One region of the Stenotrophomonas sp. LMG 10879 genome, then DNA from elsewhere that is predicted to be linked to it. Evidence: predicted binding sites of a transcription regulator. Region 1 holds the regulator's gene; the other holds the start of a gene.
What was found. Region 1 encodes HrcA, which represses chaperone genes, less so after heat shock. Its sites were predicted from a motif close to TTNGCACTCNNNNNNNNNGAGTGCNAA; they were not measured.
Positions count from the first base shown of each region.

Region 1 (16,217 bases):
CCGAAAAGCGCGATGAACAGTTCGATGCCAATGGCGTGAGATTGCGGGTGGAATTGCCCGCCGACCAGGTCGACGCATTGAAAATCCGCCTGCGCGACGCCACCCGTGATCGTATCCGTATCCAAGATGACCGCCTCGATGACTGACAAGGACGCACCGGCCTCCGACCCGGCCACCCCGCCGCTGCGCCGACTGGGCAGCCTGCGTACGCTGTGGCCGTTCGTGCGCCGCCACAGCGGCTTGTTCAGCGCCTGGCTGCTGGCCCTGGCCGTTTCTTCGGCGGCGACCCTGAGCCTGCCGCCGGCCGTGAAGCAGATGATCGACCACGGCTTCAGCAGCGGCGGCCAGATCAACCGTGCCTTTGCGCTGCTGATGCTGGTGGCTGTGGTGCTGGCGCTGGCGACGGCCGCGCGTTTCTACTTTGTTTCGCTGCTCGGCGAGAAGGTCGTGGCGGATCTGCGCAGCCGCCTCTACGCGCACCTGATCCAGCTCGGCGCTGGCTTCCACGACCGCAGCCGCAGCGGCGAACTGGTGTCGCGCCTGACCGCCGACAGCGAACTGCTGCGCAGCGTGGTCGGCTCGACCATGTCCGTGGCGCTGCGCAGCAGCGTCACCGTGGTCGGCAGCCTGGCGATGCTGTTCGTCACCAGCCCACGGCTGGCCGCCTGGTCGCTGCTCGGCATTCCGCTGGCGGTGCTGCCGATCATCATCGGCGCGCGCAAACTGCGCGTTGTCGCCCGCAGCAGCCAGGACCGCATCGCCGATGCCAACAGCCTGGCCAGCGAAACGCTGGGCGCGGTGCGCACGGTGCAGGCGCATGCGCGCGAACCTTATGAACGCGGCCGTTTCGACCATGCGCTGGGCGATGCGATCCGCGCCGCACGCCGGCGCATCGGAGCGCAGTCGCTGGTCACCGCCAGTGCCATCCTGCTGGTGTTCGGCGCGATTGTCGGCGTGTTGTGGCTGGGCGCGCACGACGTCATCGACGGGCGCCTCAGCGCCGGCACGCTGGGTCAGTTCGTGCTGTACGCACTGATCGGCGGCGGCTCGGTCGGTGCCTTGGCCGAAGTGTGGAACGAACTGCAGCGCGCGTCCGGCGGCATGGGCCGCATCGGCGAGCTGCTGCAGGAAGACATCGAGATCCGTGCGCCGGCCACGCCGCGTGCGCTGCCGCAGCCACTGCGTGGCGAAATCCACTTCGACGACGTGGTGTTCAACTACCCGCAGCGACCGGACCAGGCCGCACTGGACCATTTCAACCTGCACGTGCGACCGGGTGAAACCGTCGCTCTGGTCGGCCCCTCAGGCGCCGGCAAGAGCACGGTGCTGTCGATGCTGCTGCGCTTCCACGATCCGGCCGCCGGGCGCATCTGCGTGGACGGCATCGATGTGCGCGACGTCGATCCGGCCGCGCTTCGCGCACAGCTTGCGCTGGTGCCGCAGCAGCCGACGTTGTTCGCCGCCAGCGCACGCGACAACATCCGCTATGGCCGGCTGGATGCCAGCGACGCCGAAGTGGAAGAGGCAGCCCGTGCCGCCGAGGCCGACGCCTTCCTGCGTGCACTGCCGCAGGGTTACGACAGCGAACTGGGCGAGCGCGGTGCCCGCCTGTCCGGTGGCCAACAACAACGTGTGGCGATCGCCCGTGCCTTGCTGAAGGACGCACCGATCCTGCTGCTCGACGAAGCCACCAGCGCGCTGGACGCGCAGAGCGAGCATGGCGTGCAGCAGGCACTGGAACGATTGATGGCCGGGCGCACCACGGTGGTCATCGCCCACCGGCTGGCGACCGTGCTCAAGGCCGACCGCATCGTGGTGATGGATCATGGCCGCATCGTGGCCGAGGGCACGCATGCGCAGCTGCTGGCTGAAGGCGGCCTGTATGCCGAGCTTGCACGCCTGCAGTTCATCGATTGATGACGGCCGGCTAACACCGGCCGGATCACTCTGGCAGCGTAGCGAACAACCGCTGAGGGAGGTCCACCATGTCGTTCCGTCAGTTCCCTGCTGTCGACAGCAATGGCGAAAGCCACATCATCATCGAGTTCAAGCCCGAGGCCAGCGGCAGCGGGCACGGTTCCGAGACGACGCCACGTTATGAACTCGACGACGGCCGCCAGCTGGTGCGCAACGGCCGCGAATTCACGACCAGCGGTGGTGAGGTCAGGTTGTCGATCTAGCGTTCCGCTGCAGCGCCGAGCCACGTTTGGCTCAGCCGTTGGTTCCATCAAAAAAGGTTGGTCATTTTTTGACCAACCATCTTGACAACCTTGCCTGCCAAGGCCTGCAGCCGGTTATCCACATGTTTGCGCAGAAGCCATCCACACGCCCTGTGGATGAATGTTCTATGCGAGCACCCGGCCGATCCCGCTGGCATCCACCTCGGCGGCGGCGGCGGCGATAGCCTCTGGCTCGCTGCCCGCCACGAAGCCGATACGGAAATGCACCTCACCGGCCGGCGTGCGCGAGGAATGGATCGAGGCCAGGCTGATGCCATGCTGCTCGAACACGTTGAGCAGTTCGCGCAACGAACCCGCGCGGTCTTCAGGCAGATGCACCGACAGGGCGTTGCGCTCGGTCAAGTCGGCCAGCAGATAGCCGACGCGTTCGAAGGTGTAGTTTCCCGCGGCCAGTGCCTGATCGCCGAAGGCAGTCCTGTTGGCCCCCAGCAGGTGTTCGCGGAATGCGCCACGCGCAGCATCGTCGCCCTGCCCTACCTGCGCCTGCAGGGTCTGCAACTGGCCGATCAACCGTTGCAGCATCGGCGCCACATAGGGATTGCCGAACTGGATGTCTTCATAGATCGCCGGATTCAACGACAGGATGCGCGAGATGATCGCGGTATCCAGCTCGAACGAGGCCGACCGATACGGCAGCATCGCCGCCAGCGTGCCCAACTGCGGCTGGTACTCGCGCAGCACACCCGCCTGGGCCAGATGGCTCGCATGCACCATGGCCTGCACCAGCGCCATCATCTGGTCGTGGTGCTGTGGCGTGGCCCGCACGCACTCTGCCTGCAGCGCCTGGCACAACGCGTCGACCCAGGGCCGCCACTGCTGCAGCCGGGCCTCGCAGATCACCATCACCCGGCCCTTCAGGGTCGGCGCCTTGGGCGGCGCGGTCATCGGATGCAGGCCCACCACCTCGGCGCGCGAGGCCAGCATCGCCTGCACCGGCGCTTCCTTCACCGAGGTCACATCCAGCCACAAGCGTTCCTGCTCGCGGCCAGCCGACAGGCGCGCGTACTCGGCGATCAACGCGGACGTGTGCCGGATCGGTGCGGAGAACACCAGCACATCGGCCTGTTCCAGCAACTGCTCCGGCGCATGCGAATCTGGATCGGCCGGATCGTGGCCGATCACCCGCACCTGCATGTGCTGTTCGAAGAACCGGGTCAGCCAGCGCCCGTAGGCGCCGGCACTGCCGACGATGCCGACCGTGCGCGGCGTGCGCTCGTGCAGCCCGCTCATGCCAGCCGTTCGGCGCGGAAGCGCATCCCGTCGGCCAGTGCCGCCGGTGCGGCCGCGATCACGTCGAACTCCTCGAAGCCATGGGCCAGGGTTGCCTCCAGCGCCGCGTGGGTGCCGGCGATGGCACGCGAGATGGCCATCTGCATCGGCTCACCGCGCAGCAGGAAGGACACCATCAGCGACATCAGCACGTCGCCGGTGCCCGCCACGTCGACCGGCAGCAGCGGCGAGGTCCAGCGCCAGGTTTCCTCGCGACCTACCGCCAACGTCACCAGCTCGCCCGGATTGCCGCCGACGCTGTGGGCCAGCACCCATTGCGGACCGCGCGCCAGCAGCGCACGCGAGGCGGCGATGGCATCGGCTTCGGCCAACGCCGGCATGCCGGTCAGGCGACCGAGTTCGAACGCATTCGGGGTGACCAGCCAGGCATGCGGCAGCAGGCGTTCAGCGAAGATCGCCTCCAGGCCTGGCTCCACGTAGGGACCGGTGTGGGTATCGCCGATCACCGGGTCCAGGCAGTAGCGCAGCTGCGGGCATGCCGGCAGGATCTCGTCCAGCCAATCAGCAAACGCGGCACCATTGGCGGCGCTGCCGAAGTAGCCGGACACCAGCATTTTCGCCCGTTGCGGAAGACCACGTTCGCGCGTGCCGAGCAGCAGGTCGGCGAACCAGTCACTGGGCAGCACTCGGCCACGGGTGGTCTCGTAGAACGGCGCATTGCTCAGCAGCGTGGTCGGGATCGAGGCCACGCGCACACCGAGCGCGCGCATCGGCGGCAGCGCGGCGCTGTTGCCGGCATGGCCGTAGACCAGTTGTGATTGGACCGAAATGACATCGATCGGCGAAGGGCCGTCGGGCCGCTGGCGGCGGCCGTGGACCAGGTGGTTGTCGAGGGATTCGCTCATGCCCGCATTCTACGCCCAAGGGGGTTTTCGGCAGGGCTGCGCCCTGCACCTGCAGAGGCAACGGCCAAAGCCACGGCAACAGCAACAGCAACAGCGGTACTCCGAGGGATGGCGGGGCACTGTGGGTTTGCGGGGACGCCGTGAATCCGTCCATGGAGGCTTGGTCGCCGCATCCATGCGGCTCACACCCCGCAAACCCACAGTGCCCCGCCTTCGACAGTTCCCCGCGAGCAGTAGATCCACGCCATGCGTGGATGAATCTCCATCGAAATCGAATATTTCGACAATTGATCAAAGAGCATCCACGCATGGCGTGGATCTACGTGTCGACCAAGGTCGACACCCACCAACAGCAGCAGAAATCTGTCGAAGGCGGGGTGGGTCCGGTTGCGGGGGTGTCCGCGGCATGGATGCCGCGGCCAAGCCTACAGGGACGTATTTACGGCGTCCCCCGCAACCGGACCCACCCCGCCATCCCACGGAATGCCCGCTGTTGCTTTGGCTGTCGCCATTGCCCTGGCATCGGCGGGTGCAGGGCGCAGCCCTGCAGAAGAGCCCCCTCAGTGCGCAGCAGGCCTGGACGACGGCAACCATGCCGCCACGATGCCCAGCAACGGCAGGAACGCGGTGAGCTGGTAGACGAATTCGATGCTGGTCTTGTCGGCCAACAGCCCCAGCACCGCCGCGCCGAGGCCGCCCATGCCGAAGGCGAAGCCGAAGAACAACCCGGAAACCATGCCGATCCGATGCGGCATCATTTCCTGTGCGTACACCACGATGGCCGAGAACGCGGAAGACAGCACGAAGCCGATCAGCACAGCCAGTATCGTGGTCCACAGCAGATCGGCATGCGGCAGCATCAGCGCGAACGGTGCCACGCCCAGGATCGAGGCCCAGATGATCGGCTTGCGACCAATACGATCACCCAGCGGCCCACCAAAGAAACCGCCCGCCGCGGACGCCACCAGGAAGGCGAACAGATGCAGCTGCGCCTGCGCCACCGGAATGCCGAAATGATGCATCAGGTAGAAGGTGAAATAGCTGCCGATGCTGGCCATGTAGAAATACTTGCTGAAGATCAGCACCAGCAGGATCGCCAGCACCCGGGCGATCGTGCGCGGCGGATGGCGTGCGGCGATCACACCCTGTGCTGCGGGGCGAGGAGCCCCCAGATGCAGCGAGTACCAGCGGCCGACATAGGTCAGCAGGGCAATGCCGATCAACGCTGCACCGGCAAACCACGATGCGGAATGCTGGCCGTAGGGCACGATCACCGCGGCGGCGATCAGCGGCCCCAGCGCCGTACCGAAGTTGCCGCCCACCTGGAACACCGACTGCGCCAGGCCATGACGGCCGCCGGAGGCCAGGCGCGCGATGCGCGAGGCTTCCGGATGAAAGATGGCCGAACCGATGCCGACCAGCGCGGCGGCCAGCAGCACCATCGCGTAATTGGGCGCAAAGCCGAGCAGCAACATGCCGCACAAGGTCGAGGCCATGCCGATCGGCAGGGAGTACGGGGCCGGCCGGCGGTCGGTGGCAAGGCCGACCAGCGGCTGGAAGATCGAGGCGGTCAGCTGGTAGGTCAGCGTGATCAGACCGATCTGGGTAAAGCTGAGATTGAAGCCACCCTTGATCACCGGATAGATGGCCAGGATCAGCGACTGCATCATGTCGTTGACCATGTGCGAGCTGGAGATCGCCGCCAGCACTCCGGGCGATACGGGGCGGGCGGATACGGTGGGAGAAGCCAGAGTCGACATTGCGCACGGTCAGGATGGGGGCGAGCCGTGCATGCTACGGTGGCCTTCCACTCCCTTCTGCCGCGTTCTGGTCATGGCCTATCGCAAAAAGGACACCCCCTGCCCTGTCCGCGAAACCGCGCCGTGGAACGAGGTGCCGGTGCATCGCCCGGTCACCTGCCGCGCGCGCGACTACCGTGCCGGCACCCACATCTCGGCACACAAGCACCGCCGACACCAGCTGGTCTATTCCATGTCCGGGTTGATGGTGGTGCGGTCGGAAGTCGGCCGCTGGGTGGTGCCCTCCACCCGTGCCATCTGGATGCCGGCGGGCATGGCGCATGCGGTGGACTGCATCGCCGAGGTGCACATGCGCAGCCTGTACATCGAACCGGCGTTCGCCCCGCAGCTGCCCGCCGAGCCCTTCGCCGTGCAGGTGGCGCCGCTGCTGCGCGAGCTGCTGCAGGCGGCCATCCTGATCGACGGACCGCATGAAGAAGACAGCCGCGACGGCCGCGTAGTGCGACTGATGCTCGATGAGCTGCACCGCATGGACGTATTGCCGTTGCACCTGCCCGAGCCCGTCGACCCGCGCCTGCACAGGATCTGCCAGCACATCCAGAAGCATCCCGGCGACGAGGCGACCCTGCAGGACTGGGCGCAGGCGTTGGCGATCGACGTCAAAACCATCCAGCGCCACTTCGCCAGCGAACTGGGCATGACCTTCGGCCAGTGGCGGCAACAGGCGCGCCTGCTGGCCGCGATGGAACGGCTGGCCCGCGGCGAGAAGGTGATCGACGTGGCGCTGGCGATGGGCTATGACAGCCCGAGTGCGTTCACCAGCATGTTCAAGCGCCAGCTGGGGCAGACGCCGGCAGCATTTTTCCGTTGAGCCGTTGAACGGCATCCACGCATGGCGTGGATCTACTGCGCCACCTACAGGTAGGGATTCTGCTTGTCAGGATACAAGTGGAAAGTCCGTCTCATTTTCGCAACCGCACCCATGTTCCGATAGCACCTCACGGAAGAGGAAGCACTTGTGACGAAGGCATGGAGTATCAGCCGATGGCTTGCGGTTGCTGTGTTGCTGGCCCTGACGGCAATGCAACCATCCGCATATGCGAGCGGCACGCAGTTCCGTTTCTACTCGGATGAACAGAAGGACGGTTTTCATTTCTTTCTCGAGATCCAAGGTCGAAGCGACGATGGCTACATCCATGTTCGTTGGAAGGGACAGCCCAAGGATGCCGCCCCGCGGAACCCGTACTACGTCGAAATGAACCGTGCCCAGAAGCGCTTCTACATCCGGCCCAAAAAACGGGATGGCCACCCTTGGTTCGAACTGGATGTAGTGGGTGATCGCGGAACGCTTCTGTTCGAGGGGCGCCGGCTGTACGGAAAAGCCGATTGGGAAATCCTGTAAAACAGCCACAAACGAAAACGCCGGGCAGAGCCCGGCGCTGTCGTTCAACATGTCCGTTGACAGATCAGGACGTCATCCGATCCCAGAAGCCCTTGACGCCGTCGATGAAGGTCGCCGACTTCGGCGAATGCTTGCGCGCATCCTCGCCGTTGAAGGTGGCTTCGAACTGTTCCAGCAGCTTGCGCTGGTCGCTGGTGAGGTTGACCGGCGTCTCCACCACCACGCGGCAGTACAGGTCGCCTTCGCTGCGGCTGCGCACCGAACGCACACCCTTGCCGCGCAGGCGGAACAGCTTGCCGGTCTGGGTCTCGGCCGGAATGCGGATTTCCGCCTCACCACCGAGGGTGGCCACGCGCACGGTGTCACCCAGTGCGGCCTGCGAAATGCGGATCGGCACTTCGCAGTGCAGGTCGTCGCCGTCGCGCTGGAAGATGTGGTGCTCACGCACGCGCACTTCCACGTACAGATCGCCCGGCGGCGTACCGGCCGGACCGGCCTCGCCCTCACCCGCCAGGCGGATGCGGTCACCGGTATCCACGCCTGCCGGTACCTTCACCGACAGCACCTTGTCTTCCTCGACACGGCCGTTGCCGTGGCAGGTCTTGCAGGGCTTGGCGATGATCTGGCCACGGCCGCCGCAGTTGTGGCAGGCCTGCTGCATGGCGAAGATGCCACGCTGGATGCGCACCTGGCCGCGACCATGGCAGACGTTGCAGGTCTCGACCTTGCCGTCTTCCGAGCCGCTGCCATCGCAGTCGCCACATTCGGCCAGGGTCGGAATCTCGATGCGGCGTTCGACGCCACGCACCGCTTCTTCCAGGTCCAGCTCCATCACGTAGCCGATGTCGGCGCCGCGACGCGCCTGGCGTGGACCGCCGCCGCCGGCACCACCAAAGATGTTGCCGAAGATGTCGCCGAAAATGTCGTTCATGTCCGGGCCGCCCGGACCACCACCGCCACCGCCCATGCCGTGTTCGAACGCGGCGTGGCCATGGCTGTCGTACATGCGGCGCTTGTTGCCGTCGGACAGTACTTCGTAGGCTTCCTTGCACTCCTTGAAGGAGGCTTCGGCCGCCGCATCACCCGGGTTGCGGTCCGGGTGGAATTTCATCGCGCAACGACGATAGGACTTCTTCAGTTCTTCGTCGGTGGCGGTGCGGGCAACGCCCAGCACTTCGTAGTAATCGCGCTTGCTCATATCGTGGATCGCATTCCGGAAAGTCGGGATTCGTCAAAGCGGAAGAGCGGAACCAGGTCCGCTCTTGCGTCGGGCGCCCCGACACGCCAGAGGGCGGTCAGGACCCTGATGCGACAACGGGACGCTGGTAAGCAGCGTCCCGCGTCGGTCCGGATCAGGACTTCTTGTCGTCCTTGACTTCGGTGAACTCGGCGTCCACCACGTCATCCTGCGCCTTGCCCGCATTGCCGGCGTCGGCGCCCGGGGCAGCACCGCCCTGGTCGGCCGAAGCGGCAGCGAACAGCGACTGGCCAGCTTCTTCCAGCACCTTCGACTTGGCTTCGATCTGTGCCTTGTCGTCACCCTTCATCGCGGTTTCCAGGTCGGCCAGGGCCGCTTCAACCTTGCCGATCACTTCGCCACCGACCTTGCTGCCGTGCTCGGTGATCGCGCTGCGGGTGCCGTGGATCAGGGCATCGGCCTGGTTGCGGGCCTGCACCAGCTCCTGGAACTTCTTGTCTTCTTCGCGGTTGGCTTCCGCGTCGGCGACCATGCGTGCGATCTCTTCCTCGGACAGGCCCGAACCGGCCTTGATCTCGACCTTCTGTTCCTTGTTGGTCTTCTTGTCCTTGGCCGACACGTGCAGGATGCCGTTGGCGTCGATGTCGAAGGACACTTCCACCTGCGGCAGGCCACGCGGGGCCGGCTCGATGCCGGACAGGTCGAACTTGGCCAGCGACTTGTTGAAGCGGGCCTGTTCGCGCTCACCCTGCAGCACGTGCACGGTCACGGCCGACTGGTTGTCCTCGGCGGTGGAGAACACCTGCGAGGCCTTGGTCGGGATGGTGGTGTTCTTCTCGATGATCTTGGTGAACACACCGCCCATGGTTTCGATGCCCAGCGACAGCGGGGTCACGTCCAGCAGCAGCACGTCCTTGACGTCGCCGCCGAGCACGCCACCCTGGATCGCAGCACCCAGTGCCACGGCTTCGTCCGGGTTGACGTCCTTGCGCGGCTCCTTGCCGAAGAACTCGGTGACCGCCTGCTGCACCTTCGGCATGCGGGTCTGGCCACCGACCAGGATCACTTCGCTGATGTCGCTCGAACGCAGGCCGGCGTCATTCAACGCGACGCGGCACGGCTCGATCGACTTCTTGATCAGCTCTTCCACCAGCGATTCCAGTTTGGCGCGGGTCAGCTTGATGTTCAGGTGCTTCGGACCCGACGCGTCAGCGGTGACGTACGGCAGGTTCACTTCGGTCTGCTGGGCGCTGGACAGCTCGATCTTGGCGCGCTCGGCAGCATCCTTCAGGCGCTGCAGGGCCAGCGGATCCTTGCGCAGGTCGATGCCCTGGTCCTTGTTGAACTCTTCAACCAGGTACTCGATGACGCGGTTGTCGAAGTCTTCGCCACCCAGGAAGGTGTCGCCGTTGGTGGCCAGCACTTCGAACTGCTTCTCGCCGTCGACGTTGGCGATCTCGATCACCGAGACGTCGAAGGTGCCGCCGCCCAGGTCGTACACAACGATCTTGCGATCCTTGTTGTCGCCCTTGTCCAGGCCATAGGCCAGCGCGGCCGCAGTCGGCTCGTTGATGATGCGCTTGACGTCCAGACCGGCGATGCGGCCGGCGTCCTTGGTCGCCTGGCGCTGGCTGTCGTTGAAGTAGGCCGGCACGGTGATGACCGCTTCGGTGACCTTCTCACCGAGGAAGTCCTCGGCGGTCTTCTTCATCTTCTCCAGCACCTTGGCCGAGATTTCCTGCGGCGCCATCTTCTTGGCATCGCTGGTGGCCACCCAGGCATCGCCATTGTCATGGGCCAGGATGCTGTACGGGACGTGCGCGATGTCCTTCTGCACTTCGGCGTCGGTGAACTTGCGGCCGATCAGGCGCTTCACAGCGTAGAAGGTGTTCTTCGGGTTGGTCACGGCCTGGCGCTTGGCCGAGGCACCGACCAGGACTTCGCCGTCCTTGGTGTAGGCGACGATCGACGGGGTGGTGCGATCGCCTTCCGAATTTTCGATGACGCGGGCCTTGCCGCCGTCCATGATCGCCACGCACGAGTTGGTGGTGCCGAGGTCGATACCAATGATCTTGCCCATGGGGGAGACTCCTTGAAGGATGTTGTTTTTGTCAGTCCGGCCGTTCGGCCGGTGGATGAATGGGATGTGGGGGAGGCTCGTGGAACATTCAAGCCATCCCCCGAACGCTGTGTTTCCGTTCGCTCAACACGTTCAGCGTCGGTCGTGCCGATGCCCCGTCCGGGGCACGGACACCCTCGCCAGGCCGGGCCCGGCGCGCGGGGTCAATCGGCGGCAACCACCACCAGCGCCGGTCGCAGCAGGCGCTCGTTGAGCAGGTAACCCTTCTGGAACACGGTCACCACGCTGCCCGGGGCGGCGCCGGGGGCCGCGACCTGGCTGATCGCCTGGTGGTGTTCCGGGTTGAACGGCTGGCCGGTCGGGTCCAACAGCACCAGGCCGTTGTCACCAGCAACCTTCAGCAGCTGCTTGTAGGTCAGCTCCAGGCCTTCGCGAAGCGGATGGGCATCGTCGCCGGCGGCCTTGAGGCCGGCATCCAGGCTGTCGAATACCGGCAGCAGCTCGCCCAGCAGCTTCTCGTTGGCGAACTTGCGCGCCTGTTCGATGTCGCGGGCCACGCGCTTGCGCTGGTTGTCCAGGTCGGCGCGCTCTCGCAGCGCTTCGGCCTTGACCTGCTCCACTTCGGCACGGAGCTGTTCGATCTGTTCGTTGACGCCCTCGGCGGCAGCTGCGTCGGCGGCGGCCTGCTGGGCGGCGATGTCTGGCTGATCTTGATTCATGTCTGGGTCCCTGGCGGTCACTCTCCGCCTCCACCCACCCTAGTGTGGGCGGGATGCTGCGTTTCAAGCGTCCGATGCACCCGGAGTTCGCCCGCCGGGCGAAAAGGCCGCACCGAGCACATCGGCGGTGGCCTGGACCAGCGGGATCATGCGGTCGTAGGCCATCCGTTTCGGCCCGATCACGCCCAGCACGCCCAGTACCTGGCCATTGGCGGTGTACGGCGCGGTGACCAGCGAGACGCCCTGCAGGGGCACCACGCCGGTTTCTTCGCCGATGAAGATGCGCACGCCGGGGGCCTGGATGGTCCGCTCCAGCAGCTGCAGGATCTCGCGCTTGCTGGAGAACAGCTCGAACAGCTCGCGCAGGCGCTCCAGGTCGGACAGGTCCTGCACCCCCATCAGGCGGGTCTGGCCGGCCACCAGCATGTCATCGGCCGGCGGCTGCAGGGCCTGCTCGGCCAGCTCGATGCTGTGCGCCAGCACCTGTTCCAGCTCGGACCGCGCGTCGCGCAGCTCCAGCAGCAGGCGCGTGCGGATCTCGGCCAGGGGCAGTCCGGCGAAGTGGGCATTGAGGTAGTTGGCCACCTGCTCCAGCTGCCCCGGCGCGAAGTCCTGGCGGGTCTCGATCACCCGGTTCTGCACCTCGTTGTCGGCAAACACCAGGATCGCCAGCACCCGGCGCCCATCCAGCGCCACGAAATCGATCTGGCGGAAGGCGAACTGCTCGCGCCGCGGGGCGCTGACCACGCCAACGAAATGACTCATCGCCGACAGCAGCTCCGAGGCGCTGCCGAGCAGGGCCTGGGTACTGCCGCCTCCGGCCAGCTCCTGACGCAGCCGGGCCAGCTCACCCTCGCCCGGCGGCTGCATCTGCAGCAGGCTGTCGACGAACACCCGATAGCCATGCGCGGTCGGAATCCGCCCCGCCGAGGTATGCGGCGAGGCCAGCAGGCCCAGGTCTTCCAGGTCGCCAAGGATGTTGCGGATGGTGGCCGGGCTGACCTCCAGGCCGGCCACGCGCGCCAGCGTCTGCGAGCCCACGGGTTCGCCGTCCTGGATGTAGCGCGCGATCAGCGTGCGCAGCAGGTGCCGCGCGCGCGGGGCAAGTTGGTCGGGAGAACCGTGCATGGAATCAACCTGTGAGACAGGGACATTAGATAATGGCGACGCATCCCCTTGGCAAGTCATTGGACGACCCCGCCGCGCGTGCTAGCGTTGCGCGGCTGCAGACACCCCCTTACCCATGCTCAGACATCTTTCAATCAAGGATTTCGCCGTCGTCCGCGCCACCGAACTGGAGTTCGGGCCGGGCATGACCGTGGTTTCAGGCGAGACCGGCGCGGGCAAGTCGCTGATGGTCGACGCGCTGGGCTTCCTGTCCGGCCTGCGCGCCGACAGTGGCGTGGTCCGCCATGGCGCTGCCAGGGCCGAACTGTCGGCCGAGTTCGCGCTGGACCAGCTGCAGGCCGCCCGCCAGTGGCTGGCCAGCAACGAGCTGGACGATGACGACCAGTGCCAGCTGCGCCGTGTGATCCGCGCCGACGGCGGCTCACGCTCGTGGATCAACGGCCGCCCGGTCACCCTGGCGCAACTGGCCGACCTGGCCGGCCTGCTGGTGGAGATCCATGGCCAGCACGAGCAGCAGGCCCTGCTGACGCGTCCGTCGCAGCTGGCCCTGCTGGACGCCTATGCCCGCAACGAAAGCGAACGCCGCCAGGTGCGCCGTGCTGCCGCCACCTGGCAGGCGCTGGTCGATGAATCCCTGGCACTGTCGCAACAGGGCGATGTGAGTGACCGCATCGGCTTCCTCGAACACCAGCTGCGCGAACTGGACCGTGAGGATCTGGAACCGGAGTCGATCACCGCGCTCGGCGCCAGCCATCGCCGTCAGGCGCACGCCAGCGCCTTGTTGGCCGCCTGCCAGGCAGCTTCGGACCAGCTCAACGGCGACGAAGGCCACTCGGCGCTCGATCTGCTGCAGCAGGTGCGGCATGAGCTGGCCAGGGTGGCCGAACATGACCCGCGGCTGGGCGATGTCGATGCCTTGATTGACAGCGCCTCCATCCAGCTGCACGAAGCCCTGGCCCTGCTCGACAGGGTGCATGACGACCTGGACGCCGATCCGGACCAGTTCGAGGAGAACGAGCGCCGTCTGGGCCGCCTGCACGATCTGGCCCGCAAGCACCGCGTGCCGATGGATGAGCTGGGTATGCAGCGCGAGCGCATGCACGCCGAAGTGGAACAGCTGCGTGGCGCCGACGAGCGCCTGCAGCGACTGGCCGGCGAGATTGAAAAGGCCGCAGCGGCCTGGCGCGTCGAGGCCGCGGTGCTGACCAGCAGCCGCCGCACCGCTGCTGCCGAACTGTCGGCCACCACCACCGGCATCATCGCCGAGCTGGGCATGGGCGGCGGCCAGTTCCTGATCGAACTGGAGCCGCAGGACAGCGGCAAGCCGGACCCGCAGGGCGCCGAGCGCGTTGAATTCCTGGTGGCGGCCAATGCTGGCCAGCCACCGCGTGCGCTGCGCAAGGTCGCTTCCGGTGGCGAGCTGTCACGCATTTCGCTGGCCATCGAAGTGGCCGCGCTCGACCTCGACGCGGTACCGACCATGGTGTTCGACGAAGTCGACTCCGGCATCGGTGGCGCGGTGGCCGATATCGTCGGGCAGAAGCTGCGCGCGCTCGGCGAGAAGCGTCAGGTGCTGTGCGTGACCCACCTGCCGCAGGTCGCCTCCAAGGGTCACGCGCACTACCGGGTCAGCAAGGCGCCGGTGGAAGGCATGACCCAGAGCGCGGTGGAGAAGCTGGACACCAAGGCGCGCGAGGAAGAGCTGGCGCGCATGCTCGGTGGCGTGGAAGTGAGCAAGGAAGCCCGCGCCGCCGCGCGCAAGCTGCTGCAGGCCTGAGGCTGGTGGCGCCGAGCGTGGGCTCGGCTCTACAGGAATCTCGAACGGAACCGACGTGTAGAGCCGAGCCCATGCTCGGCTTCCGCGCGGCAGCGCGGCGCATGTCACCCCAGCGGTCGCGCCAGATCCACCGTTTCCACCAGGAAATCGAGGAACGCGCGCACCCGCAGCGGCAGGTAACCACCCTGCCCCAGGAACACGGCGTGCACCTCTTCCAGGTCGCCCGGGTTGGCGTCCTCCAGCACCGGCAACAACCGTCCTGCCGCGATGTCGGCCTGCACCTGGAACGCCGCCAACCGGGCCATGCCCAGCCCGCCCAGCACCAGCTGACGCAGTGCATCGCCATTGCTGGCGCGCGCATTTCCGCTGGGCAGCACCCGCTGCTCCTGCCCATCCTGCAACAGCGGCCAGCCCTGCACCGACCGTGCGTGGCCGATATCCAGCCGGTTGTGCGCCAGCAGCGCCTCGACATTGCCCGGCAATCCGTGTCGTGCCGCATAGGCCGGTGCCGCCACGATCATCATCCGCGTTGCCCCCAGCCGGCGCGCGACCAGGCTGGAGCTCTTCAGCGGACCGGCCCGCACCGCCACGTCGGTACGCTGCTCCAGCAGATCGATCACCTCGTCGGTCAGGGTCAGGTCCACCCCCACCTGCGGGTGCCGCTGCAGGAATTCCGGCAGCAGTGGCAGCAGGAAGTGCTGGCCGAACGGCACGTTGGCATTCACCCGCAGCCGCCCGCGCGGCTCGGCGTGGGCGCTGGCGCAGCGTTCGGCTTCTTCCAGATCAGCCAGCACGCGCAGGCCGCGCTCATAGAACGCACACCCCTCCGGGGTCAGCTGCAGCTGGCGGGTGGAACGCTGCAGCAGGCGCGTCCCCAGCCGCTGTTCCAGCCGCGCAACCAGCTTGCTGACCGCCGAGGGCGTCATCTCCAGGCTGCGGGCGGCAGCGGAAAAGCCGCCGGTCTCGATCACCCGCACGAACACTTCCAGTTCGCCGGATCGGTTGATGTCGGTGCGTGCCATGGCAATGAATTTGATTCACAGATGATTGTCCATGCGCATTCTAGTTCACAGGCGAGCGCGGACGCACCATGGCCGTCCCTGCTACCGGGTCACTCCCATGAATCGTTTGAGCCAGCTGACCGCCACCGCCCTGCTTGCCCTGTCCGGCGCCGCCGCCGCATCACCTGCCGCGCACTGGGTCGCCAGCTGGCAAGCCAGCCCGCAGCCGGTGTGGGGCAGCGATTTTCTGTTTCCCACCCTCATCCCCGGCCAACTGCAGGACCAGACCTTCCGGCAGAGCGCGCGCCTCAGCCTGGGCGGGCCGCGCCTGCGGGTCCGGCTGAGCAATGCCTATGGCACCCGGCCGTTGAAGATCGGCGCTGCCAGCGTGGCCGCACATACGGGTGATACACCGCAGCCGCTGCGCTTCGACGGCCAACCCGGGGTCGTGATCGGGCCGGGGCAGGACCGCCTGAGCGATCCGCTCTCCCTTCCCACGGCTGATCGGCAGGCCTTACAGGTGGACGTGTACCTGCCTGACCCCACGCCGCTGCAGACCTTCCATTGGGAAGGCAGGCAGACCAGCTGGATTGCGCCGGGCGACCAGCATCGCCTGCCTGCATTGCACGGCGCCAGCAGCACCACGGCCCGCCTGCTGTTGTCTGGCATCGAAGTCGAGGCTGCGGCCAGCGCGCGCAGCGTGGTGGTGGTCGGCGATTCAATCACCGATGGCGCCACCGCCAGCCTCGACCAGGACCAGCGCTGGACCGATCACCT
Region 1 is NZ_PEJT01000006.1:313,576-329,792, reverse strand. It holds gene CR919_RS12015 (YigZ family protein) at 1-146, shown strand, start outside; gene CR919_RS12010 (ABC transporter transmembrane domain-containing protein) at 139-1,917, shown strand; gene CR919_RS12005 (hypothetical protein) at 1,986-2,180, shown strand; gene CR919_RS12000 (prephenate dehydrogenase) at 2,346-3,470, opposite strand; gene pdxY (pyridoxal kinase) at 3,467-4,375, opposite strand; gene CR919_RS11985 (MFS transporter) at 4,936-6,135, opposite strand; gene CR919_RS11980 (helix-turn-helix transcriptional regulator) at 6,209-7,006, shown strand; gene CR919_RS11975 (hypothetical protein) at 7,154-7,537, shown strand; gene dnaJ (molecular chaperone DnaJ) at 7,602-8,735, opposite strand; gene dnaK (molecular chaperone DnaK) at 8,890-10,815, opposite strand; gene grpE (nucleotide exchange factor GrpE) at 11,019-11,534, opposite strand; gene hrcA (heat-inducible transcriptional repressor HrcA) at 11,598-12,662, opposite strand; gene recN (DNA repair protein RecN) at 12,778-14,439, shown strand; gene CR919_RS11945 (LysR family transcriptional regulator) at 14,544-15,461, opposite strand; gene CR919_RS11940 (SGNH/GDSL hydrolase family protein) at 15,559-16,217, shown strand, end outside.

Region 2 (16,217 bases), on a different contig from region 1:
GGTCCGGATCGTTGATCAGGCCCTTCCAGCCCACCGTGGTACGCGGCTTTTCGAAGTACACGCGCATGACGATCTCCAATTCGCCGGCCAGCGCGTCGCGCAGCGGCTTCAGGCGCTGTGCGTACTCGATGGCGGCCTTCGGGTCGTGGATCGAGCATGGCCCGACCACCACGGCCAGGCGGTCGTCGCGGCCATGCAGGATCTGGTGCAGGGCCGCGCGCGAGGCGCTGACGGTGTCGGAGGCTTCGTCATCGCAGGGCAGCATCGCCAGCAGCTGGGCAGGCGGTGTCAGCGGTTCGATGGTGCGGATACGCAGGTCGTCGGTGTGCGGGGGCATGGTGGGGGTCTCTACGGAACGTTGGGGGTCCGCAGCGTGGCGACATGAAAAAAGCCGCCAGGTTCGCTGGCGGCTTTCGGGAATGCGTCTGAAGCTTTCTTCAGGGTGAGCGCAATCCTTCCTCCGCCGGGGGCTTCGGAAAGTAATACCAATAAAAGCTGGCGTGGGTTGCGTTCATGGGATCTATTGATAACACAGGGTTTTGGCAGGTGCCAACTGTTTCATCCGCAACTGCGGGCGCGGTTCAGCGGACTATCGGCCGCCATGCACTTCCACGTCCAGCAGCAACGTTTCGTGGATGTCCACCCAGCGCTCCACTACCCGGTCCAGTTCCTGCCGGGCCTCATCCAGCTGTTCGGGGTTGAGCATGGACCTGGCCGTATACAGATCGGACACCAGCTGCCGCAGGGTGGCTTCCTGGATGGCGACCACCGGCCCTTCCAGGCCGGGTACCTGCAGCGCAGGACTGCTGCCCAGCGCTCCGTACAACGTCACCTGGATCTTGCTCTGCATGCTCGACTTCCCTGCGAATGGATACGGCCGAGCGCCATCTTTACCCGGAATGGATGACACGCGCATGTGCCACCGCAGGCCGAATTACAGCGCTGCGAGGTCCGCCAGGTGCTGGGCCATCGCATCCACGGCGCCCACGGCATTGATGGTGGCGAAGTAGTCATGCCAGCCGGTGGCGCTGATGGCGGCCATCAGCGCATCGGCATCTGCACGGCTGGCGCACTGCCAGACGGCGTAGTACTGCGCGGCGCTGGCATGTGGCACCTCGCTGGCCACGCGGCCCATCGCCAGCGGTGCGATGCATGCAGGGTCGAGCTGCTGCATGCCGGCGCCGATACGGCTGAAGAAGGTGTTGCGTTGTTCGGCGGACAAAGCTCTCCAGGCCGGCGTCGCGGTGTACAGCTCGATGAGGAGGTGGGACATGGGGTCTTCCTTGAGGGTCATGGGGTTGCCGGCCAGCGGCCGGCATCAGCGGGAAACGGGTGAACGGTGCTGCGTTACAGCGAGCGCAGCGCGCGTTTGCGGATGTAGGCGTTGGCGACGCTGTCGTGCGTTGACTGCCACTTCTTGCACACAGTGCGCACCCAGTCGGGTTGGCCCTTGCCGGCGTCGTTGAGCCAGTTGCCCACCGAGTCCTGCACGTAGCGCTCTGGATCATCGGCCAGTGTTTCCAGCAAGGGCAGCACGTGCTCGGGCTGCTGCTTGAACAAGGCAATATGCGTGGCCCAGACACCGCGGGGGCGCAGCGCTTCACAGGCGAAGCGGCGTAGATGTGGCGAAGGCTGCTGCGTCCAGGGTTGCAGCAGGGCGAGCGCCTCCAGTGGCCCGGCGACGATATCGCTGCGCAGCGCCAGCCACGCCCATTCGCGCACACCGAAGTGCGGATCGTCTGCCAGTGGACGCGTCGCCTGCAGCTTGTCGGCCAACGTCGCCTGCGCGTCAGCACCGATCAGATAGCACGCCCACCCCCGCACGGTGTCGGAAGGATGGGCCCGCCAGTGCTGCACGTCGCCCTGCCCTGTCTCGCGCAGCAGCGCTGCGGCCAGGGCCATGCGCTGGGTGATTCCCTTGCCCGCGGCGGCGCGCATGCGCTGTATCGCGGCCGGTGGCAAGGTCGGTGCCACTGCCTGCAGCAACGCCGCGAAGTCCACCGCCAGGCACTCGGCCAGATGCGTGCTGGCGGCGCTGCCCGCATTGAGTGCCTGCAGGCGTGCGGAGGCGATGGCAGTGCTCATGCGCCTGTTTCCTGGCCTGCGTCGGTGTGTCGCCAGACCTTTTCCAACAGCAGCGACAACTGCGCCTGTTCGCTGGAATCAAGACCGTTGAACAGTCCGCCGATCCATTGCGTGTGCTGGTCGAACAACTCATCTGCCAGGCGTCTGCCGCGTGCCGTCAGCACGATCTGCAGACGGCGGCCATCTTCGGCGTCGCTGTGCCGCTGCAGCAGGCCGTCACGCTGCAGGCCATCGAGCAACCCACTGATGGTGGCGCGGGTGACGCCGGCACGTTCGGCCAGCTCGTGCGGCGGCAACATGCCGCCGGCGCCGTGCAGCAGGAACAGCACGACGAAGCGGCCTTCGCTGAGGCCGTGCGGTGCCAGCCGTGCAGCGCAGTCACGGTCGATCGCGCCGGACAAGGCGAGCAGCTGGAAGCACAGGCGCAGCGGGCCCAGGTTTGCGTCGCTACGACGCTCTGCTTCGTTGATGAGGGCAAGGTGTTTGAATTCCAGCACGCGCGTCATTCATTATGATTAGTCGCCTAATCATAGTATGAAAATAGATGTAACGCATAGCGCAGGCGCCTTTACGGCGCCACGATCAGCCTCGCCACAAGGCCGCCGTCTTCACGGTCCAGCAACTGCAGTTCACCGCCGTGACGGTGCGCCGCGTTGGCGGCGACTGCCAGGCCCAGCCCGGCGCCTCCCGTGTCGCGACTGCGCGAAGTTTCGCTGCGCTGAAACGGCTGCAGCAGGCGCTGCCTGTCTGCCGCTGCGATGCCGGGACCGCGATCCAGCACCTCCAGATGCAGCCTCTGTCCCACCCGTGCAACACGCAGCTCCACTGCACCGGCGTAGCGCGCTGCGTTGTCGATCAGATTGTCCAGCGCCCGCCTCAGCAGCAGCGCATCCGCGTGCCACGACAGCTCGGCAGGCAATGTGGCAATGATGACCACCCCACGCCCGCGCGCCGACTGCACGCAGTCGTCCAGCAGGGCCACGATATCCAGCGGCTGCAGCACAGGAGGTTCAAGTTCCCCACGCGCGTAGTCCAGAACCTGCTCGATCATGGCGTTCATGCGTTCGATGTCAGCCACCATGCGCGCTGCCTGCGCTGGCGGCGCGCTGTCGGCACGCAGGCGCAGGCCGGTCAGCGGCGTGCGCAGGTCGTGGGCTACGGCGGCCAGCATCCGGGTCACATCGTGGGCCTGACCGCGCAAGCGTTCGCGCGCCGCGTTCATTGCCGCGGCCAGCACCTGCACCTCGTGCGGCCCTTCCACCGGCAGGGGAGCGCTGGCCTGCAGCGACAGATCCGCACTTGCATCGGCCAGCCGCCGCAGCGGACGCGTCAGGCGCAGCGCCAGCCAGGCGGCCGGCGGCGCCAGCAGCACAGCGCCGGCCAGCAGGGCCAGCAGCACCTGCCGGCGCCACTGCAGCAGCTCGCTGTGGTTGGCGCCCACGACGCTCCACCGCCCATCGGGCTGCTGCACTGCCAGTTCAAAGGCGGGCCAGCGCAGGCCCGGCAGCAGCAGCGCCTGTTCCACCGTGGCGCGCTGCTCGGGCCCGGTTTGCAGCAGCTGCCCCTGCTTGATCACCTGCACCTGTACAACGGCCGGGTCGGGCGTGCGCCGCCAGACCGTGCGCACCCGTGCACGCGGCACCTGCAGCTGCGCGGCTGCCACGGCACTCATCCAATCGTTGTCCACGCCGGCCGGCGCGTTGGCCTGGCTCCAGCGACGCAGGCCCAACGGAGCGGCCGCACGACCGCCCATGACCTGCACGGCGTCAAGCAGACTCATCTGTGGTGCGGCCGGGCTGGGCACCGCCCAGACCACGGCAAAGCTGACCAACTGCGCCACCAGCAGGGTGGACAGGATCAGCAGTGCCACCCAGGTCGCGGTCCGCCAGGGACGCTTCATCGGCGGCTGACCGAGGCGGAGAACCGGTAACCTTGGCCGCGCAGCGTCTGCACCAGTGCTTCGCCGCCAGGCGCGACCTGCGCAAGCTTGCGCCGCAGGCGGCTGATACCCAGATCGACGGCGCGGTCGAACGACTCGCTGGCATCGCCCCGGGTAAACAGCAGCAACTGCTCGCGGCTGAGCACGCGACCGGCGCGCTCGGCCAGCGCGCACAACAGCGCGAACTCGCCGCTGGTGAGGGTGACGTCGGCCCCGGCGGGCGTCAGCAGGCGATGGTGTTCCAGCTGCAGCTGCCAGCCATCGAAGTGCAGCACCGCGGCCTGCGCGCTGTCGGCCTGCTTCTGCACCCGCCGCAGCAGTGCGCGTACCCGTGCCAGCAGTTCGCGCGGGTCAAAGGGCTTGGCCAGGTAGTCATCGGCACCCACTTCCAGGCCGATCACGCGGTCGGGCGTGCTTGCCATCGCACTGAGCATCAGGATCGGGGTGCCACTCGATTGCAGGCGACGGCATACCGACAGTCCATCTTCGCCTGGCATCATCCAGTCCAGCACGATCAGGTCGGTGCCCCGCTGGGCAAGCAGTTCGTCCAGTGCGGCCGCGTGCGCCGCCACCCGTACGTGGTAGCCATGCGCGCGCAGGCAATCGGCAATCGCTTCGCGGATGCTGAGGTCATCGTCGACCACCACGATGTCGGTTGCTGCAGTCATGCGGCGATTATGGCGCGCGTTTGTATCAGGACTGTATCTGCCGATGCCGGAGCGGACATCTGCCGGATACGCGGGGGGGCTGCAATGGCCTCCCCAATGGAGACCTGCACGATGCGAATCCGTACCCTGCTGGCGCTTGCCTGCATGACCACGCCACCGCTGATGGCCGCCCCGGCTGCCCCGCAAACCCATGTACTGCCGATGTGGATGCAGGGCGGGCACCCCGCCGTGGCGGTGCAGTTGGGCGACAGCGTCGAACCGCTACACTTCGTCATCGACAGCGCCGCTGGCGCCACCATAGTGGATGAGGCGACAGCCCGCCGCCGTGGGCTGGAAGATGCGGCCAGTGCCGAGACACGCGTGGAAGGCGCTACCGACCGCAGCACGGTACTGCGGCGCACCCGTAACGCGAGCTGGCACCTGGGCACCTTCGCCTTTGACGCTGCGATGCTGCAGACCGATCTGAGCAGGCTTGCCGGCAGGACTGGCCGCCGCATCGACGGCATTCTCGGCAACGATGTCACCAGCCGCTTCGACACCACCTATGACATCGCCGCGCAGCAGGTGCTGCTGCAGCCGCCCGGATCGCTGGTGCACGATGACGCATGCCTGCGCAATGCCCTGCCCGTGCGCGATGCCAGCATGCAGCGCTTCGGCTTCGTGCAGATGCAGGTGCCCGGTACCGACGTCGAGGTCATTGCGGTTGTCGACACCGGCGCGGCACAGACGGTGCTCAATGCAGCCGCCGCTGCAGCACTCGGTTTTCGCACCGACGGCAGCGACGCACGAGTGACCGTCCGCGCCAAAGGTACGCAGGGCCTCGGCGAACGGGTGGTGGAAACCTGGCTGGCGCCCTTGCCGGGACTGCGCATGGGCAGCTGGGAACACCCGACGCAGGAAGTGCGCATCAGTGAATTGCCGGTGTTTGCCTCGCTGGGACTGAAAGAACGGCCCGCGTTGATTCTGGGCGCTGATGCCATGACAGATACCCGCGTGCAGATCGGCAGCGGCGCCGAGTGGATCTGCCTGCGTCGCAGTGAAAAGCCGCAGCTGCAGGACACTCCCGCAACTGCCCGGTAGTTGCGCAGCGAACACCGATCATCGCCCACAAAAAAACCCCGCCTTGCGGCGGGGTTTTTCATTGCAGCAGGGAAGCGTGCCGACCTGGGTCGGCAGCTACCGGCGCAGCGGGACTTAGAAGTCCATGCCGCCCATGCCACCCATGCCGCCCATGCCACCAGCGCCACCCATGGCCGGCTCGTCCTTCTTCGGAGCGTCGGCAACCATGGCTTCGGTGGTGATCATCAGGCCAGCGATCGAGGCTGCGTTCTGCAGCGCCGAACGGGTCACCTTGGTCGGGTCCAGGATGCCGAACTGCAGCATGTCACCGAACTCGCCGGTGGCGGCGTTGTAGCCGAAGCTGCCGGTGCCTTCCTTGACCTTGTTGACGATGACCGACGGCTCTTCGCCAGCGTTGGCGACGATTTCGCGCAGCGGAGCTTCCATCGCGCGCAGGGCGATCTGGATGCCGTGGTTCTGGTCTTCGTTGGCACCCTTCAGGCCAGCCAGCGCGGAGACCGCACGGACCAGGGCAACGCCGCCGCCCGGAACCACGCCTTCTTCAACGGCCGCACGGGTCGCGTGCAGGGCGTCGTCGACGCGATCCTTCTTTTCCTTCATTTCGATTTCGGTCGAAGCGCCGACCTTGATCACTGCAACGCCACCGGCCAGCTTGGCCACGCGCTCCTGCAGCTTCTCGCGGTCGTAGTCCGAGGAGGTGTCTTCGATCTGGGTCTTGATCTGCGCAACGCGCGAATCGACCGCAGCCTTGTCACCCACGCCATCGATGATGGTGGTGTTTTCCTTGGAAACCTGCACCTTCTTGGCGCGGCCCAGGTCCTTGATGGTGGCCTTTTCCAGCGACAGGCCGACTTCCTCGGAGATCACGGTGCCGCCGGTCAGCACGGCCATGTCTTCCAGCATCGCCTTGCGACGGTCGCCGAAGCCCGGTGCCTTGACGGCCACGACCTTGACGATGCCGCGGATGGTGTTGACCACCAGGGTCGCCAGCGCTTCGCCTTCGACTTCCTCGGCAACGATCAGCAGCGGCTTGCCGGCCTTGGCGACGCCTTCCAGCACCGGCAGCAGGTCACGGACGTTGGAGATCTTCTTGTCGTGCAGCAGGATGTACGGGTCATCCAGGTCAGCGGTCTGCGACTGCTGGTTGTTGATGAAGTACGGGGACAGGTAGCCGCGGTCGAACTGCATGCCCTTGACCACGTCCAGCTCGTTGTCCAGGCCCGAGCCTTCTTCAACGGTGATCACGCCTTCCTTGCCGACTTCCTTCATCGCGTTGGCGATGATCTGGCCGATCGACTCGTCCGAGTTGGCCGAGATCGTGCCGACCTGGGCAATGGCCTTGTCGTCAGCGGTCGGCTTGGAGATGTTCTTCAGCTCGGCGACGGCGGCCACGACGGCCTTGTCGATACCGCGCTTGAGGTCCATCGGGTTCATGCCGGCAGCAACAGCCTTGGCGCCTTCGCGGATCAGGGCCTGGGCCAGCACGGTGGCGGTGGTGGTGCCGTCGCCGGCGTCGTCGTTGGTACGCGACGCGACTTCCTTCACCATCTGCGCGCCCATGTTCTCGAACTTGTCAGCCAGTTCGATTTCCTTGGCGACGGACACGCCGTCCTTGGTGATGGTCGGGGCGCCGAAGCTCTTCTCGAGCACGACGTTGCGGCCCTTCGGGCCCAGGGTGGCCTTGACGGCATTGGCGAGAACGTTGACGCCGCGCACCATGCGCGAACGGGCGTCTTCACCGAAACGAATATCCTTGGCAGCCATTGCAGTTACCTCATTGGTAGCGCCGGGCCATGCCCGGCGGCTGGGTGTTTGGAATCAGGGTATGAAGCAGGTCGCGCCGACGCTCAGCCGATGACGGCGAGCACGTCGTCTTCGCGCAGGACCTTGTACTCGACGCCTTCGCTCTTGTAGGAGCTGCCGGCGTACTGGCCGTAGATGACCTTGTCACCGACCTTCAGCGACGGCGCGCGCACGGTGCCGTTGTCCAGCGGCTTGCCCGGGCCCACGGCCACGACTTCACCCTTGGTGGACTTTTCCTTGGCGGAGTCCGGGATCAGGATGCCACCGGCGGAAACTTCGTCGGCTTCGATCGGCTTGACCACAACGCGGTCGTGCAGCGGCTTGATGCTCATGTGGGACCTCTTAAGTTATTGATTGGTCTGAAAAAGTCCGGCGATGTTAGCACTCGCACCAGGCGACTGCCAGCAACGCGCGTGAAAAAGCCCGACAGGTCGGGAGCACGACAGAGATGGAGACCTCCGGAGGCCTTTCAAGGCCCGCCGCCGAAATTTTTCTGCGGAGACCCGGCGGCGCTCCATTCCTGCGCGGACGCCTTTATAGGGATGCGACGCGGCAAGCCAAGGGGGAAATCGCGGGCATTTGGTGACCGCCGTCTCACTGTCAGATATCTGGCGTTCATTTACGACAAAGTGTCACCAGATCGGCTTTAGGGTGGCCCGGCATTCCCAATCACAAGGAGTAGTCGATGCGATTGCTGTCCCCGCTCGCCGCCGCCTGCCTGCTGGCACTGGCTGCCGCGCCGGCCCAGGCCGAGGTCTTCATCAACGAACTGCACTACGACGACAGCACCGCTGCCGGTGACGTCGGCGAAGCCATCGAAGTGGTCGCCACCGCCGGCGAGGACCTGTCCGGCTACCGCCTGTACCTCTACAACGGCAGCAATCCGTCGGCCGCCACGGTCTACGCCAACAACGCGGTACCGGCGGGAACCGCCGCCAGCTGCGGCAGCGCCACCCTGGCCGTGGTCACCTACCCCACCAACGGCCTGCAGAACGGCCCCAACGACGGCATCGCCCTGGTCGACGCCAGTGGCAAGGTGGTCCAGTTCCTCAGCTACGAGGGCGCGATCACCGCCTCCGGTGGCCCCGCCGCCGGCATGACCAGCCAGAACATTCCGGTTGCCGAAACCAACAGCACCGCGGCGGGCACCTCGCTGCAGCTGACCGGCAGCGGCAGCCAGTACGCGCACTTCACCTGGGCCGAATCGGCCAGGCAGACCTTCGGCAGCTGCAACAACAACCAGACCTTCAGCGGCGGTGGCACCCCGGGCCCGAACACGCCGCCGTCGGTGTCCACCACCACGCCGGCACAGGGCAGCAGCACCTTCCCTGCCGCCGCCGACCTGGAAGTGGTGTTCAGCGAGACGGTCAACCTCGCCAGCGGCGCCTTCGCATTGACCTGCGGCACTTCCGGCAGCGTGCCGCTGACCTGGCCGGCCAGCGGCAAGAGCGTGAAGCTGTCGACCAACACCGCGCTGGTCGCCGGTGAAGCCTGCCGCTTCGACATCCGTGCCGCACGCATCACCGATGCGCAGGGTGCCCGCCCGGCGACCGACAGCCGCATCGCCTTCACCGTGGCCACCACCACCGGCAATCCGGACCCGGGCAATCCCGGCGGCCCGGCGGGCTATTACTCGAAGGTCAACACCAGCAGCCCCAGCCAGCTGCGCTGCTCGCTGCACGCCACCATCAAGGGCCACACCGCGTATCCGTACAGCGGCTCGGGCACCAGCACCTGGACCATCCTGGAGATCGCCGACGAAGATCCGAACAACAGCGGCCGGATCCTCGATGCCTATCGCAACCGCAGCTACACCAAGGTGACCGACCGTGCCGGCAGCGGCGGTGGCCTGAAGTACAACCGCGAGCACACCTGGCCCAATTCGCTGGGCTTTGCCAGCACCACCGGCGACAAGGGCCTGCCGTACGCGCCCTACACCGACACCCACATGCTGTACCTGACCGACGCACAGTGGAACGCCGACCGCGGCAACAAGCCGTTCGGCAAGTGCGATGCCAACTGTGGCGAGCGTGCCACCGAGGCCAACAACGGCCACGGCGGCGGCAGCGGTGGTTACCCGGGCAATTCGAACTGGGTGCGCACGCCGGATGGCAATGCCGGTACCTTCGAGGTGTGGGGCCATCGCAAGGGCGACATGGCACGTGCCGTGATGTACATGGCCATCCGCTATGAAGGGGGCAAGGATGCGGCCACCGGCCAGTCCGAACCGGACCTGGAACTGACCGACGACCGCAGCAAGATCGTCAAGACCAGCAGTTCGCCGGCCTACATGGGGCTGCTGTCGACCCTGATCGACTGGCACCTGTCCGATCCGCCGGATGCCGCCGAGCAGGCGCGCAATGACGTGATCTACTCGTTCCAAGGCAACCGCAACCCGTTCATCGACCACCCCGAGTGGGCCACCCCGGCCCTGTTCACCTCGGCCAAGCCGGCCACCTGCCAGCTGGCCAACTGACCGCGCAACGCTGCGGTCCACTGCCGTCGCCGGGCCCTGCCCCGGCGACGGCCCTATACTCGACGGTCATGTCGAACGTCGATCCCGTCCTGCTGCTGTTGACCACCTGCCCGGACCGGGCCAGTGCCGAGCGCATCGCGCACGCGCTGGTCGCCGAGCACCTGGCCGCCTGCGTCACCCGCCTGGACGGCGCACAGTCGACGTACCGCTGGCAGGGCGAGGTGACCACCGACGCCGAACTGCAACTGCTGGTGAAGACCACCGCAAGCCGTGTCGATGAAGCCATCGCCCGGATCGTCGAACTGCATCCGTATGAACTCCCGGAGTGCATCGCGGTCGAAACCCGGGCCGGCCTGCCGGCGTATCTGGACTGGATCCGGGCACAGACCCGGGAGGACACTGATTGAAGACTCTGATTGCGCGTGGCGCCGCCTTGTGCGCCCTGTTGTGGCTTTCGTTGCCGGCCTTCGCGCTGGATGAAAAAGATCTGCTGCCGGTGGACCAGGCGTTCGCGCTGACCGCCAGCGCGCCCGAACGTGGCCAGATCCAACTGCAGTTCAAGATCGCCCCCGGCTACTACCTGTATCGCCACCGCACCACGGTGAAAGCCGACCCGGCCTTCAATGCCGCCGCGCTGCAGATGCCCGCAGGCAAGAAGCACCACGACGATTTCTTCGGTGAGGTGGAGACCTACCGTGAGCGCCTGCAGGCCACCCTGCCCGGTGCGCCCACCGATGCCGCCGGCACCATCAGCCTGGAAGTGCGTTACCAGGGCTGCGCCGATGCCGGTGTGTGCTACCCGCCGCAGAAGCGCGTGGTGCAGGTGACCCTGCCCGGCGCGGGCGGTGCGGCTGCTGCGCTGCCAACCGCGCGCGCCACCGGCGCCAGTGCGTTCAACAATCCGCTGGCCGGTGCCGGCAGCAACGGTGGCCTGCGCCTGCCGGGCACCAGCAACAGCCAGGCGCTGCCGCTGCCGTCGGAACAGGCATTCGGCTTCGATGCCATCGCCAGCGATGGCAACACGCTGCTGCTGCGCTTCAGCCCGGCGCCGGGCTATTACCTGTATCGCGATCGCACCTCGCTGAAGCTGGAAGGCAGCACCGGGGTACTGGCCGACAAGCCGCGTTGGCCGGCGGCGCAGTCGCACCGCGATGAGCACTTCGGTGATGTGGCGGTCTATTTCAACCAGGTGGAAGTGCCGGTGCCGCTGCGCCGCAGCCGCGCCGAGGCCGTCGACAGCACGCTGGTGGTGACCTTCCAGGGTTGCCAGACCGATGGCATCTGCTACCCGCCGATGACCCGGCGGGTGAAGTTGTCGATCCCGGCCGGCAAGGCCAACGCCACCGGCGATGCGCCTGCCGCACGCGACGAAGTGATCCGCTCGCTGCCGCCTTCGGCCGCTGCCAGCACCCGTGAGGGCGCCAACGGCACGCCGCTGCGCCTGCTGCCGACCGTACCCAACGACACGCCGGCCAACACCGGTGCTGCCGACGCCAGCAGCGGCGCGCGCGATGCCTTCGCCGCTGATGCGCAGCAGGACAATGCACTGCGTACCAAAGCCCCCAGCCGCGTGCCGAAAACCGACAGCTCGCTGTTGTGGGTACTGCTGCTGGCGCTGGGCGGAGGCCTGGTGCTGAATCTGATGCCCTGCGTGCTGCCGATCCTCTCGTTGAAGGTGCTGAGCCTGGCGCAGAGCGGCGAAAGCCCCGAGCGCGCCCGCAGCCATGCCATGTGGTACACGCTGGGCGTGCTGGTCGCCTTCGCGGTGATCGGCGCGCTGATGGTCGGCCTGCGCATGCTGGGCAACGCGGTCGGCATCGGTTTCCAGCTGCAGCATCCCGGCGTGGTCGCGGCGTTGGCCTACATCATGTTCGCGGTGGGCCTGAGCCTGTCCGGCGTGTTCACCATGGGCGGCGGCATCGGCAACTTCGGCCAGTCGCTGGCACGACGCAGTGGCCCGGCCGGCGACTTCTTCACCGGCGTGCTGGCCTGCGTGGTCGGCAGTGCCTGCGTGGGTCCGTTCTTCGGCCCGGCGGTGGCCTATGCCTTCGTGGCGCCGCCGATCGCGGCGATGCTGGTATTCCTGTTCCTCGGCCTGGGCCTGGCCCTGCCGTTCCTGCTGATCGGCTTCGTGCCGGCGCTGGCCCGTCGCCTGCCCAAGCCGGGCCAGTGGATGGAAACCCTGAAGCACGTGCTGGCCTTCCCGATGTACGCCGCTGCGTTGTGGCTGCTGTGGGTGCTGGGCAAGCAGCGCGGCGTGGATGGCATGGCGCTGGCGCTGGGTGGCCTGCTGCTGCTCACCGGTGGCCTGTGGCTGTTCGAGCGCAGCCGCTGGCGCAGCCAGCGCGCGGCCGGGCTGCTGGGCGTGCTGCTGGTGATTGCCGCGCTGGTGCCGGTGTGGGGCGTGACCCAGCTGGCACCGCCGGCACGCGCCGCTCAGGCGAGCAGCGAGAACGTGGTGGACTACTCGCCGCAGATGCTGGACCGCCTGCGCGCCGACAACCGCGTGGTGTTCGTCAACATGACCGCCGACTGGTGCGTGAGCTGCAAGGCCAACGAACGCGCGGTGCTGTCGCGCCCGGAGTTCAAGGAACTGCTCAAGCGCACCAACGCGGTGTACATGCGTGGCGACTACACCAATGTGGACCCGCAGATCACCGCGTTCCTGGATGAGCACAAGGCCGTGGGCGTGCCGCTGTACGTGGTGTACGGCCCCGGCGCACCGCCGACGGTGCTGCCGACCCTGCTGACCCAGGCGCTGGTGGAAGAAGCGTTGCTGCGTACCGCGCGATGAAGTGGCAACGGCCAGCACTGCTGTGGACAGCGGTGCTGGCTGCCGGGCTTGGCTTGTGGGCGGGCAATCGGCTGACGCCGGCGCCGGCGGCGCAAACCGCAGCGCCTGCTGCCGTATCACCGCCAGCGCTGCCGATGCTGCGCCCCGGTGATCCGCTGCCGGCGCTGGTCCTGCCCGATGCAGACGGCAACGCGCTGGATATCCGCGAACGTTTCAACGGCCGGCCATTGCTGGTCAATGTCTGGGCCAGCTGGTGCGGCCCGTGCGTGGAAGAGATGCCCGAACTGGCCCGCTTTGCCGAGGGCCAGGGCGCGCACGGCGTACAGGTGTTGGGCCTGGCGCTGGATACGCCGGACGGCGTGCGCGATTTCCTGCAGCGGGTGCCGGTGGGCTATCCCATCGTCCTCGACACCCCCGGCCCACGCGATGCCAGCGTGCAGTTGGGCAACGCGCAGGGCCTGCTGCCCTACAGCGTGCTGTTCGATGCGCAGGGACGGATGGTGAAGGCCAAGCTCGGCCCGTTCGCGCACGGCGAGATCGAAGGCTGGACGAAGTAAGGTCGGCAGGGCTGCGCCCTGCACCTGCAGATGCTCTCAAGCAACAGCAACAGCCGAAGCAACGGCAACAGCGGGCTTCCGTGGGATGGCGGGGCGGTGTCGGATTGCGGGGACGCCGCAAGTACGTCCTTGTAGGCTTGGCCGCGGCATCCATGCCGCGGACACCCCGCACTCCGACACCGCCCCACCTCTGACAGATTTCCGGTGGCCAGTAGATCCACGCCATGCGTGGATGAATCTCCATTGAAATCGAAGATTTCGACAATTGAACGAAGAGCATCCACGCATGGCGTGGATCTACGTGTCGACCAAGGTCGACAACCACCAACAGCAACACAGAACGCCATTCCGACAGATCGCGGAAAACTGTCGAAGGCGGGGTGGGTCCGGTTGCGGGGGTGTAAGCGCCATGGATGGCGCGCCCAAGCCTCCAGGGACGGATTCACGGCGTCCCCCGCAACCGGACCCACCCCGCCTCCCCACAGGAAGCCAGCTTCGGCTGTTGCTGTTGCTGTTGCAGTGGCCCCGGCCTCTGCGGGTGCAGGGCGCAGCCCTGCCGGCAAACCCTCCTTGACCGCAGCGGCCCGAGCCCCGGAGAATTACGAGATTAATTCTCATTTGCTGTTGCGCAGGATGCGGGCGGCAGCCTCGACGGCCCTCGATCCCGATGTTCAAGAACGTCCTGTTCCAACTGCACTGGCTGCTGGGCATCAGCGCTGGCGCCATCCTGGCCGTGATGGGCCTGAGTGGTGCCGTCCTGTCGTTCGAGGATGAGCTGCTGCGCGCAGCCAATCCCGGCTTCGCCGCCATCGCCGAACACCATGCCGACAACCAGCAGCCGCTCGCGTTGAGTGAACTGGTGCCGTTGCTGCAGGCGGGCAGCGAGCGGCCGCTGCAGCGGCTGCGGGTGGATGCCAGCGGCCAGCGGCCGTCTGTTGCGCGCTTTGCCGGTGGCAAGGACCACTGGGTGTATTTCGACCCCTACAGCGGCGAGCGCTTCAGCGCGCTGCGCGGGCAGGCCTTCTTCGATTTCGTCGAGGACCTGCACCGTCATCTGGTTGCCGGCGAGCGCGGCTCGTGGATCACTGGCAGCTGCGCGATCGCCCTGCTGTTCTTCACCCTGTCCGGGTTGTACCTGCGCTGGCCACGTCGCTGGTGGCACTGGCGCAGCTGGTTGGCGGTGGAGTGGGCGCGCACGGGCCGCGGCTTCCTGTGGAGCCTGCATTCGGTGATCGGCACCTGGGTGCTGCTGATCTACCTGATGAGCGCGCTGACCGGGTTGTGGTGGTCGTTCGACTGGTACCGCAACGGGCTGACCCAGCTGCTGGGTGTCGCGCCCCCCGCCAAGCACACACTCGCCACCGATCTGTCCCTCGATCTGCACAACGTCGAGGCCACGCTGTATGCGCTGCCCGGCGTGCGCCAGGGCTTCATCGACCTGCGGCTGCCGGAGAAGCCCGGCCAAGCACTCAACGTGCGGGTGATGTCGGCTGATCCCGCGCAGCGCGGCGGCCACCATGACCGCGCACATGACCTGCTGCAGCTCGACCCGGCCACCGGCGCGGTTCTCGACGCGCGCCCCTACGCGCGCCAGGGGGCCGGCGGCCAGCTCACCACCAGCATGTTCGCTCTGCACTCGGGCAGCTTCTTCGGCATGCCCGGACGTATCGTGGTGATGCTCAGCAGCCTGGGCATGTGCCTGTTCTTCATCACCGGCTGGCTGTTGTACCTGGACCGACGCCGCGGCCAGCGCGCCGCGCGCGCGCTGCGGCAGACCGTTCCGGCAGCAGCACGCCACGCCGGCGGCACGCCGTGGCTGGTGGTGCATGCCAGCCAGAGCGGCCTGGCCGAACAGTTGGCCTGGCGTGCGGCGGCACAGCTGCAGGCGGCCGGCCACGGGGTGCAGGTACTGCCGCTTGCGCGCATGACTGCCACGCAGCTGCAGGCCACCACACAGGCGCTGTTCGTGCTCAGCACCTTCGGTGATGGCGAACCCCCGGAAAACGCACGGCGCAGCGCACGCCAGCTGCTGGCACAGCTGCCGGACCTTGCCGGGCTGCGTTACGGCATGCTCGCGCTGGGTGACCACCAGTACGAACGGTTCTGCGGGTTCGGCATGCAGATGGATGACTGGCTGACGCGCGCGGGTGCACAGCCGTTGTTCGCGCGAATCGATGTCGATGCGGCTTCGGTGACGGCACTGCGCCAGTGGCAGCTGCAGCTGGCCGGACTGACCGGCATCGACACCGATGACAACGCGCTGCCAGCGGCCACGGTGATGCATGACTGGCGTCTGCTCGGCCGCAGCCTGCTCAACACCGGCAGCGTCGGTGGCCAGATCTGGAAGATCCGCCTGGCACCGCCGGCTGATGTCGATTGGCAGGCAGGCGACATCCTGCAGATCGCACCACGCCACGACGCGATGCATGTGCACGCGGTGCTTCGGGCGCATGGCCTGGATCCCCTGCAACCGGTACTGATCGACGGTGGTACCAGAACGCTGCTGGAACTGGCCAGCGAACGGGTGCTGCCCGAACCCGGCAACGCATTGCAGGTGCAGGATGCAGGGCTGTGGCTGTCAGGCCTGCCGTCACTGCCCGGGCGTGAGTACTCCATCGCCTCCTGCGCCGCCGATGGCGAAGTGGAGCTGGTGGTGCGGCTGGTCCGCGACGCAGCCGGCCGCGCCGGCCTGGGCTCGGGCTGGCTGGCGCTGCATGCGCCGTTGGACGGTGCAGTTGCGGCCCGCGTGCATCGCAACCCGGGCTTCCATCGGCAGCCAGGTGCACCGATGGTGCTGATCGGCAATGGCACGGGC
Region 2 is NZ_PEJT01000008.1:91,380-107,596, reverse strand. It holds gene CR919_RS13875 (3-deoxy-7-phosphoheptulonate synthase) at 1-337, opposite strand, end outside; gene CR919_RS13870 (hypothetical protein) at 590-850, opposite strand; gene CR919_RS13865 (DUF6616 family protein) at 935-1,273, opposite strand; gene CR919_RS13860 (DNA alkylation repair protein) at 1,348-2,085, opposite strand; gene CR919_RS13855 (MarR family transcriptional regulator) at 2,082-2,582, opposite strand; gene CR919_RS13850 (ATP-binding protein) at 2,654-3,949, opposite strand; gene CR919_RS13845 (response regulator transcription factor) at 3,982-4,692, opposite strand; gene CR919_RS13840 (aspartyl protease family protein) at 4,804-5,772, shown strand; gene groL (chaperonin GroEL) at 5,887-7,536, opposite strand; gene CR919_RS13830 (co-chaperone GroES) at 7,620-7,907, opposite strand; gene CR919_RS13825 (endonuclease) at 8,261-10,051, shown strand; gene cutA (divalent-cation tolerance protein CutA) at 10,120-10,458, shown strand; gene CR919_RS13815 (protein-disulfide reductase DsbD) at 10,455-12,845, shown strand; gene CR919_RS13810 (TlpA disulfide reductase family protein) at 12,842-13,402, shown strand; gene CR919_RS13800 (sulfite reductase flavoprotein subunit alpha) at 14,070-16,217, shown strand, end outside.
Region 2: a site for HrcA is predicted at 7,954-7,980, ahead of CR919_RS13830 (co-chaperone GroES). Genes of this name have one in related genera too.